Regions from separate parts of the Clostridium boliviensis genome, predicted to be linked through region 3. Evidence: riboswitches for the same ligand, from Rfam matches in the RefSeq annotation. Region 3 holds a riboswitch; each other region holds the start of a gene.
What was found. Region 3 has a riboswitch for thiamine pyrophosphate ahead of thiS (sulfur carrier protein ThiS). Riboswitches for the same ligand answer to the same signal wherever they lie in the genome.
Positions count from the first base shown of each region.

Region 1: another riboswitch for thiamine pyrophosphate. It lies ahead of thiT (energy-coupled thiamine transporter ThiT); the one in region 3 lies ahead of thiS (sulfur carrier protein ThiS).
Region 2: another riboswitch for thiamine pyrophosphate. It lies ahead of thiM (hydroxyethylthiazole kinase); the one in region 3 lies ahead of thiS (sulfur carrier protein ThiS).

Region 1 covers NZ_JAWONS010000103.1:55,772-59,058, forward strand. Annotated here, with positions in the region: gene RZO55_RS06305 (response regulator transcription factor) at 1-24, opposite strand, end outside; gene RZO55_RS06310 (helix-hairpin-helix domain-containing protein) at 45-680, opposite strand; gene RZO55_RS06315 (DMT family transporter) at 782-1,207, opposite strand; TPP riboswitch at 1,364-1,462, shown strand; gene thiT (energy-coupled thiamine transporter ThiT) at 1,495-2,166, shown strand; gene eam (glutamate 2,3-aminomutase) at 2,238-3,287, opposite strand, start outside.
Region 2 covers NZ_JAWONS010000329.1:192,447-195,733, reverse strand. Annotated here, with positions in the region: gene RZO55_RS24560 (HD domain-containing phosphohydrolase) at 1-1,818, shown strand, start outside; TPP riboswitch at 1,861-1,967, shown strand; gene thiM (hydroxyethylthiazole kinase) at 2,034-2,864, shown strand; gene thiE (thiamine phosphate synthase) at 2,845-3,287, shown strand, end outside.
Region 3 covers NZ_JAWONS010000278.1:36,142-39,428, reverse strand. Annotated here, with positions in the region: gene RZO55_RS18330 (thiazole synthase) at 1-625, opposite strand, end outside; gene thiF (thiamine biosynthesis protein ThiF) at 649-1,290, opposite strand; gene thiS (sulfur carrier protein ThiS) at 1,292-1,486, opposite strand; TPP riboswitch at 1,543-1,662, opposite strand; gene RZO55_RS18315 (protein kinase family protein) at 2,055-2,774, shown strand; gene RZO55_RS18310 (hypothetical protein) at 2,865-3,287, shown strand, end outside.

The DNA of each region.
Region 1 (3,287 bases), on a different contig from region 3:
ATCTACTACTAAAACACTTGCCATTTTACACCTCTGTCTTCTATTTAAACCGTAATATCATCTTTTATCTTCTGAAAGGCTGCCTCCTTAATCCCTGATATCTTCATGATGTCTTCAATCTTCTGAAATCCGCTGTGGCTTTCCCGGTAACGAATGATGTCATCCGCCTTTGCCTCTCCCACACCTCTTAAGGTCATCAGTTCTTCCTTCCCTGCCGTGTTAAGATTCACCTTATGACTGCCTTCCGGTAAATTTCCCAAGACAGATGTTCCCTGATCCAGAAGCCTTTTGGCTTCCTCCTGATCCGGCACCTGAATCTTCATCCCGTCTTTGACCTGTTCTGCCATGTTTAACGTATCGGCAGCTGCATTCTCCGTAAAACCTCCGGCCTCAGCGACAGCCTGAAAAACACGGCTTCCCTCCTCCAGCTCATAGACTCCTGGAGAAACCACCTCTCCGCATATATGTACATAGCAAATACGTGACGGTACCTCCGGCACTTCCGGTGATTCCTGGGAATCCGAAGCCGGAGTTTCCTCTTCTGAGGTAACAGGCGGCTCCTGAATGGAAACAAATGCTTTTTCTTCCCGGTATTTATGATTTCTGTTTAAGCCATAGCAAATGCTGCATAGTAATACGCACAAAGCTATGACTGCGATCTTAATCCTATGATAGTTCATGGAATCCTCCCTTTACAAAATTTTGCAAAAAAGGATTCCATCCTCAGCCCTTGTACCTATTCTACCTAAAGAAATAAGTAAATACAAGCACTATTTCCAAATTAGTTGAAGATTATAATGCCGATGATGGCAACAACGGCTCCAATTAGTTTTTTCCATTCAAAGCCCACCTTTTCCACCCCGAACAATCCAAAAACCTCCACTGCATAGGCAACAATGATCTGGGATACCACGATTATCAGAGCTGCCTTTGCAGGTCCTAAGGTTCCCATGCTTTTTACAACTGTATACGTAATAAATGCACCGATAATCCCCCCGATCAGCAGATATTTGGGATGAACCGAAAGCAGAGCTGAAATATTGTCCCTGCCTGAGAAATACCACAAAACCAGACATGTTAAAAATGCGGTCAGCTGAACCCAGCCAGTGGAAACCCACATGCTTGTCTGCTTGGAAACTCCCGTATTTAATACCCCCTGTATGCTCATGAGTGCTCCTGAAATCAGAGCTATGATAAAACCTGTCATAACACAACCTCCGCATCTGTATTTTAATAGAAAAATGCTATGATGCACTACTTTACTAGGTTGTGCTTAATTTACTTTTTTATACTTATTTTACAGTTTCAAATAACTTGACAAGAACTTTCATTTGGGTTATACTCACACCGAAATGAAAAAATTATGACACGCTGGGGGAGCCTTGGGCTGAGATTGGTATATACCTGACCCTTACTACTTGAACCGGACAATGCCGGCGGAAGGAAGCAATAGTAGTAGTAATCCCCTCCTGTGCATACGAAGGAGGTTTTTTTATGTCATTTTTTCTAACCTATTCTCAGGAATCCGGAGAATATTTTTTAAAACCAGCCGGATACGGGCTGATGGTTGCCGCACTTTTGGTGATTCTTCTGGGACTTCATCTGCTCACAGGCAAAGCTCTGCCTACCAGACAGCTGAAAACCCGGCAGATGGTAACCTGCGCAGGGGCAATGGCCCTGGCTATGGTGACTTCGTTCATCAAATTTGCCTCACTCCCATACGGTGGTTCCATCACACTGTTCTCCATGCTGTTCATCTGTCTCATCGGCTATATCTACGGCATTAAGGCCGGAATCATGACAGGAGTGGCATACGGAATTCTTCAGTTTATCATGGGACCATACATCTATGCGCCCGTTCAGGTTCTATTAGACTATCCCATTGCATTTGGATGCCTGGGACTTTCAGGATTGTTTCATAATAGAAAGTATGGTCTGATTCCTGGTTATATCGTGGGTGTTTTAGGCAGATATCTCTGCCATGTTATTTCCGGTTACATATTCTTTGCTTCCTATGTACCGGAAGACATGAATCCGCTTTTGTATACCTTTGGATATAACGCCACCTATATTGTGCCTGAGATGGTTGTAACTATTGTAATATTATATCTGCCACCGGTCATCGAAGCCATCAGCCAGATGAAACGCCAGGCAGTTAATGGTTAAAAGAATTTTAAAATAGCGTAGAAACCGCTGATCCATAAGCGAATCGCCTGTGGACCAGCGGTTTTTCTAAATCAAAGAAGCTCATGAATATCTTTTGTCTCATGATCCTCATACTTTATTATATTCCCTTCCCAGGTTCTGAATTTTATGTAACCAGGACCTCTGGAAATAATATAATTGGGGAATATAGGAGTCTTTCCCTGTCCCTTGGGCGCATTGACGATAAACGTCGGTATGGCCAGACCGGAAGTATATCCCCTTAAATATTCCATAATTTCAATTCCATCTTCGATTGAAGTATTAAAATGCGTGGTTCCCTGTACATGTTTTGCATGAAAAATATAATAGGGCCTTACTCTGCATTTCAATAACTCATGATTGAGTACGCGCATCACAAATTTATCATTGTTAACACCATTTAGGAGAACCGCCTGATTTCCAAGGACGATTCCGGCATCTGCCAGCCGTTCACAGGCTGCCTTTGATTCGTTTGTGATTTCCATGGGATGGTTGAAATGAGTGTTTAAATAAATGGGGTGATATTTCTTCAGAATGGCACAGAGCTCTTTCGTGATTCGCTGGGGCATCGTCACCGGTATTCTGGTTCCAAGCCTTATGTAATCCACATGAGGTATCTCTTTTAGCTGACTGATGATCCATTCCAGCTGTTCGTCAGACAGGGTCAGTGCGTCTCCCCCTGTAATCAAAACATCTCTGAGCTCCTCATTCTCTTTTATGTATTGGATTGATTCTAAAATCTTATCACGGGAACGATGAACATCCTGTTCCCCAATATTGCGCCTTCTCTGGCAGTGTCTGCAGTACATGGCACATTCATTGGTTACGTTGATAATCAGCCGGTCCGGATACCTTCTGGTAATACAGCCGGCAGGGTTGGTGTATTCTTCCGCCATAGGATCTAAATCCATGCAGGAATCTTCCAGCTCCTTATGGTTTGGGATACTCATGAGGCGTATGGGATCAAATCTGTTATCCGGATCTGCCAGACTTAAGTAATACGGAGAAATGGCCCATCGGAATTTTCTTCCCACTTCCTCAATCAGCTGCTTTTCTTTTTCATTGACCGGAAGAATCCGGCTTAAACTTTCCACATCGGTAAT
Region 2 (3,287 bases), on a different contig from region 3:
GCGGCGGAAAATGAAGATCTGGTAAAGCAGAAAGTCAGTGTCTATGATTCTGCCAATTCTTCATTTCTGGAGGCTGTTGCCAGGATCATGTCGAATGAAGAGGGAAATGCTGTCTATTACAGGGATAATCAAAAGATAAGCCTGTATTATAAGACACTCAATGATCTGGGCTGGAAGATCATTTTTGAAATTCCGGAGAGTTCCATACATATGCCCCTGCACGAGCTGTCAGACACATTCATATTAATTTTCGGACTTTCCCTCCTGTTTATGTCCCTTACTATTTTTTTTCTTACAGAACATATTATTGATCGTCCAGTTAAAGCTATGTTAGGTGAGCTAAAGCAGAGCAGTGAAAAACTGGAGCAGTCCCTGAAAGAAAATGTTGCTTCCCAGAAACAATTAATCCAGCAAAATCAGATCTTAACAGAGCGGGAAACCCAGATGTACCACAGTCTTAAATATACCAGTTCCCTGATGGAAGCCATCCCGGATACGGTGTTTGTCATCTCTAAGGATGGGACTTTTCTTGACTGTATCGGAGACCGGGAGCATCTGTTTTTTACAAAAGAGGAGTTTATTGGAAAACATATCTCAGATGTGATACCTGCTTATATAGCAAATAAGAGCAAAGAGGTCATCAATCAGGTGTTTCTTACTGGAGAAAACCAGAAGATTGAATATGAGTGGATCAACGGGCAGACTACAGAATACCATGAACTGCGGGTTGTAAAATGGTTTGATGATAAAGTCATTGCAATTGCCAGAAACATAACAGATACCCATAATTACATAAAGGAAATCGAAGAGATCAGTTATTATGACCAGGTAACCGGCCTGCATAACAGAAGGTTTTTTGACAAAAAAGAGAAGGAATTAAACCAGACAGCAAATTATCCCATGAGTGTTATTTTTTCAGATCTCAATGGCTTAAAGCTTGTAAATGACTCCTTTGGCCATGAATACGGAGACAGCATGCTGAAACGTTATGCCGGGATATTAATGAATTCAGGCAAAGCTGCTGATCTGATCAGCCGTGTTGGAGGAGATGAGTTTGCAATTATCTTAAAAAGGTCGGATCAGCAAGATACAGAGCAGTATATCCGGGAATTAAAAGAGAAGTGCAAAGGAGAGACTATCAATGGAATCGAACTGTCAGTTTCTTTTGGATATTGTATTATAAAGGATGCCAGTTTATCCGTTCAGAATGCTGTTAAGCTGGCAGAAGATGAAATGTATCAGAACAAATTATATGAGTCATACAGCAGAAGAAGTAAAACTCTTGAGATTATCTTAAATACCCTTCATGAAAAAAATCCAAGAGAGGAGCAGCATTCCCAGAGAGTAGCAGAAATCTGTGAATTAATGGCAAAGAACCTGGAGATGTCTGACAGTGACATTAAGAAAATCAGAGCTGCCGGTCTGCTGCATGATATTGGTAAAATAGGAATTAAGGAAGAACTGCTGAATAAGCCGGGAGCATTAACAGAGGATGAGTTTCAGGAGATCCGCAGGCATTCAGAAATCGGATACCGTATATTAAATACTGCCCCCAATATGTCGGAGATCGCGGAGATAGTTTTATGCCATCATGAGCGTTGGGATGGTAAAGGATATCCCAAGGGAAGAAGTAAAACTGATATACCGCTTTTTGCCAGAATCATAGCAATTGTGGACTCTTATGATGCTATGACAAGTGACAGAAGTTACCGAAAGGCATTGTCGGCCTCCCATGCACGAGAGGAACTGATTCAGGGTGCAGGAACGCAGTTTGATCCGCAGCTGGTTGATTTTTTTGTGAAACAGGTAATGGGATAGAATTGACAGTGTCAGCCGGTTGTGTTAAAATCGAGAAAAATTAATATCGTTTTGGGGAGCTGGTGACCTGGCTGAGAGGAAGTAAGAACTTCGACCCGTTTAACCTGATATGGGTAATGCCAACGTAGGGACAGCTGATCTTTAACCATCATGAGATGTGTCTTTACAGGCATGTCTCATTTTTTTCTCTCAAAACAAAGAAAAGGAGCAGGAAAATGTTTGAACAAATGATTACAAATGTAAGAAACAATGTTCCGCTGGTACATGCAATCACAAACTATGTGACTGTAAATGACTGTGCCAACATCATACTGGCAAGCGGCGGGTCGCCTATTATGGCAGATGATATTAACGAGGTTCGTGATATCGCTGCTATATCCTCTGCTTTGGTTTTAAATATGGGAACGCTCAATGAGCGGACGATTGCATCTATGCTTGCAGCAGGAACAACAGCAAATCAGTGCGGTATACCTGTTGTTTTGGATCCGGTGGGAGCAGGGGCATCGGCATTTCGGAATAAAACAGTATTGCAGCTTTTGAAAGAGGTCCGGTTTTCCGTAATAAAAGGCAATATTTCTGAAATTAAATTTCTGGCTGCAGGAGAAGGAAGGACATCAGGAGTTGATGCCTGTGAGGCGGATAAAGTAACAGAGGTAAATTTAGGCAGCGTGGCAGATTTTGCGAAATCATTTTCTAAAAAAACAGGTTCCGTCATTGCTATTACCGGTGCCATTGATCTTGTGGCGGACCACGAGCATGTATATGCTATCCGAAACGGCCACCCCATGATGAGCAAAATCACGGGGACGGGCTGTATGCTTTCTATGGTAACCGGCAGCTATATTGGAGCGAATCCCGGTGATATTTTACGTGCAGCGGCAGCTGCAGTATGTGGAATGGGGCTGTGCGGGGAGCTGGCGCATAAGAGACTGTGTGAGCTTCAGGGCGGTACCGGCATGTACCGCATGCTTCTGATTGATGAAATGAGCAAATTGAATGAGAAAATACTGGAAGAAGGTGCAAACTATGAATGTATCGAAAGATAATATGCTTTTATATGTAGTTACTGACCGGACCTGGCTGGGCAACAGCAGGCTTTGTGAGCAGGTGGAGGAAATTGTACAATCAGGTGCCACATTTATCCAGCTTCGTGAAAAAAATCTTGATTATGATAGTTTTGCAGCCGAAGGGAGAGCCATTCGAACAATTACGTCTAAGTACAACATTCCTTTTGTGATCAATGATAATATTGAAGTCGCCCTGGCAGTGGGTGCAGATGGGGTTCATGTAGGACAAAAGGATTTAGATGCCAGAAAATGCAGGGAGCTGATCGGAGAAGATAAGATCCTGGGAGTATCAGCCCAGACAAAAGAACAGGCACTTCTGGCTGAGGAAAGCGGTGCAGATTATATCGGAGTGGGAGCTGTTTTTGAGACTTCCACCAAAACCGATGCAAATCCTGTTTCCTT
Region 3 (3,287 bases):
GAGCAGTATTTGCCATAATTGCCGCGGCGCCCATTTCCATTGCCTCACAAGCCTGGGAAGGCCGGCCAATGCCGGCATCAACAATGATTGGAAGATCGATCTCATCTATTAAGATCTGAATAAACTCCCGTGTAGCGAGTCCCTTGTTGGATCCGATGGGAGAAGCCAGCGGCATAATAGAAGCAGCACCGGCACTCACAAGATCTCGAGCTGTATTCAAATCTGGATACATATAAGGCAGGACCACAAATCCTTCGTTTGCAAGAATTTCAGTGGCTTTGATGGTTTCCTGATTATCGGGCAGGAGATATTTGGAGTCCCGCATAATTTCAATCTTTACAAAGCTACCGCACCCTAAATCTCTTGCAAGTCTGGCGATACGCACCGCTTCCCCGGCATCTCTTGCACCGGAAGTATTGGGAAGCAGTGTGACCCCTTTTGGAATGTAATCCAGTATATTTTCCTGTTCTTTCGTATTGGCTCTGCGAACGGCCAGGGTGATGATTTCTGCACCGGCATCCTTTACCGCCGCTTGAATCAGACTCTGGGAATACTTTCCGGAGCCCAGAATGAAACGGGAGCTGAATTCCTGACCGCCAATGATCAGTTTGTCGTTTGATTGCATAATGTCTACCTTCTTTCTGTAATTCAGGCTTCATATTTTTCCGCAAGAATGCGGAGCGCCATATGTGCCTGATGTGCGGCGCACAACATGACTCGTGAGGACATAAGTCCAATATTATCCTCTACATCACTGACTTCATCTCCACAGAGATAGAAATGATCTGTAATCCTTCTGGTTCTTACAACGTTAGCAGAATCAATTCCTGCCATTCCGGAAGCGGCGATCAGATACCTTTCAGGCATCTTTTCCAGCACACTGTTTACCAGCATAGCTTTAGCCTCAGCCCCATCGAAGGCCTCACAAATGATATCCGCATTGCATAGCAGTTCATTAAAGTTATTCTCATCGATTTGCCTGGTATGTGTGATGACTGTTAAATATGGTGCGATTTCCTTTAAGTTTGCAGCAAGAGCCTCTGTTTTAAAGCATCCGGTTTGGGAAGCCTTATACTGCTGGCGGTGGAGATTAGAAACCTCCACTTTATCAAAATCAATCAGAATCAGCCTGCCCACACCTGCACGGGCAAGGGCAACAGCAATATTTGATCCAAGACCTCCAAGCCCGCAGATAGCGACAGTGGAGTTTGCAAACTTATCCTGCAAAGATTTTCCGTTTCGATTGTCAAGAGCACTCCTCATTTCCTCCAGTGTAGGAATGATGTTCATATCAACCACCTCCTACAAAACTGACTACCTCAACAACATCACCATTTTGAAGTACTGTTTTCTCATACTGTTCTTTTGTGACGATTACTCCGTTCCATTCAACTGCAATCCGCTTGGGATTGTAGCTGGTGCCTGCCAGATATTCTGCCAGTGTTTTTCCTGCTGCTTCATGAAAAATGCCACTGATTTTTATCATGATTTTAATCCTCCTTAAAAAAATAGGAAGCTGCCTGATTGGCAACTTCCCATAATATTAATAAATTCAGTCGTCCCTACGTTGGCATTATCCAAATCAGGTTAATGGGTCGAAAGTCACACTTTCCTCTCAGCCTGTTTGGGTAAAAACACCCGCAAGCTCCCCTGTATTAAATTATTATTAATAATACTACTATACGTGTGATTATGCAAGACAAATAACATGATATTCCTGAATAAATCGATAAGCCATCAATCGATTTCCTTCGCAAAGTCGCTTCCCCGGGACAACCAAATAGAGAGCGCGCAGAATGTAACAAAATAATAAGCAATTCATAATATAATGTATAGCTAATCCATATCAGTACGATTAAGAAAATTAGATAAATTATTTGAATACAAATTCAAATAAAAGGAGGGGTATTATGAAAAACAAAAAATTCAAATCAAATAAAGGCCATGTTTACTATAGAAGAACTAGCCGTTCTAGTGCATCAAGCAGATCATCTAGTCGTTCTTATAGTTATAGTAGATAGTATTTTTAAATGAAAAGATAAAGTATTAATAGTATGGACAAATATTATCAACCTGGTGAAACACTAAACGGCTATACTATTTTAAATAAGATAGGCGAAGGGCGATATGGAATTGTTTATTTAGCAGAAAATAGCAATTTTAAAAAATGCATTATAAAACAATTAAAAAAAGACACGTTAAAAACATCTAAAAAGAAACTGTATTACGAACAAGAAATATTAAAAAGTATAAATAATCCTAAGTTTCCCGCCTTTATTGAAAAATTGGAAGACGAGGATATACAAGCATATGTATTAGAATATATTTCAGGGAAAGTTTTTGAAGATTTATTATTTAATGATGAATATGTATTTAATAAAGTTCAAATATACAAAATCGCCACTCAGTTACTAGAGATAATAGCAATATTGCATCAACAGAATATTGTTCATAGAGATATTAGACCACCCAATGTTATCTTAAGGGGAAATCGAGATATTGTTTTAATTGATTTTGGATTAGCTAGATATATAGACAATAAAAAATATACTCAACAAACGGATTATTGGTACTTTGGAGATTTTTTGATTCATTTATATTATACATCGTGTTATCAAGACTTAGGGCTGGAAGAGAAGGCCTGGTACGAAGAACTTGATATAAACGAACATGAAAAATTGTTTTTAAAAAAACTTATGGGAATTGAAGATAGTTATACTAATTTGCAACAAATAGAAAATGATCTTCAAGAAATTAAAAATGAAAGTCTTTAATGATAATGAACCATATGGTCAAGAAAACATTTCTTAACTGTATGGTTCATATCGTAAGTAATGAATTATTCAAAACAGGAGAGAATCATTGTGAACATTTCACCACGTATTTTAGAAGTTCATAAGAAAAGTTTTTGTGCTAATGTATACTCTGTTAAACATTTCAGAATGATTGGTTTAATTGATGTAAATATCTTATATTATGATGGGGCAGAACGAGTAACATTAGCTTATTACAGTTCATCAGGTACTAATAATGGTAAGATCAAAGGTTTGTGGTACCCAATTGTAGGTATAAAAACAACTACAGGATCGTTTATAGAATTTACAGATTATTTGAATTTTGTTTTATCAAATAGTACAAACGACAGTATGGCGGAAAAAGGCTGGCTTGCTAAATCGCTTTTTTTCTACGCAGCCTTTTTCGACGATTCAATGATTGAAGGTTTTTCATGTGGAAAGCATTATGAGGATCTTTTAAATATTGGTAAAACTTTAAAATACTTATATGAA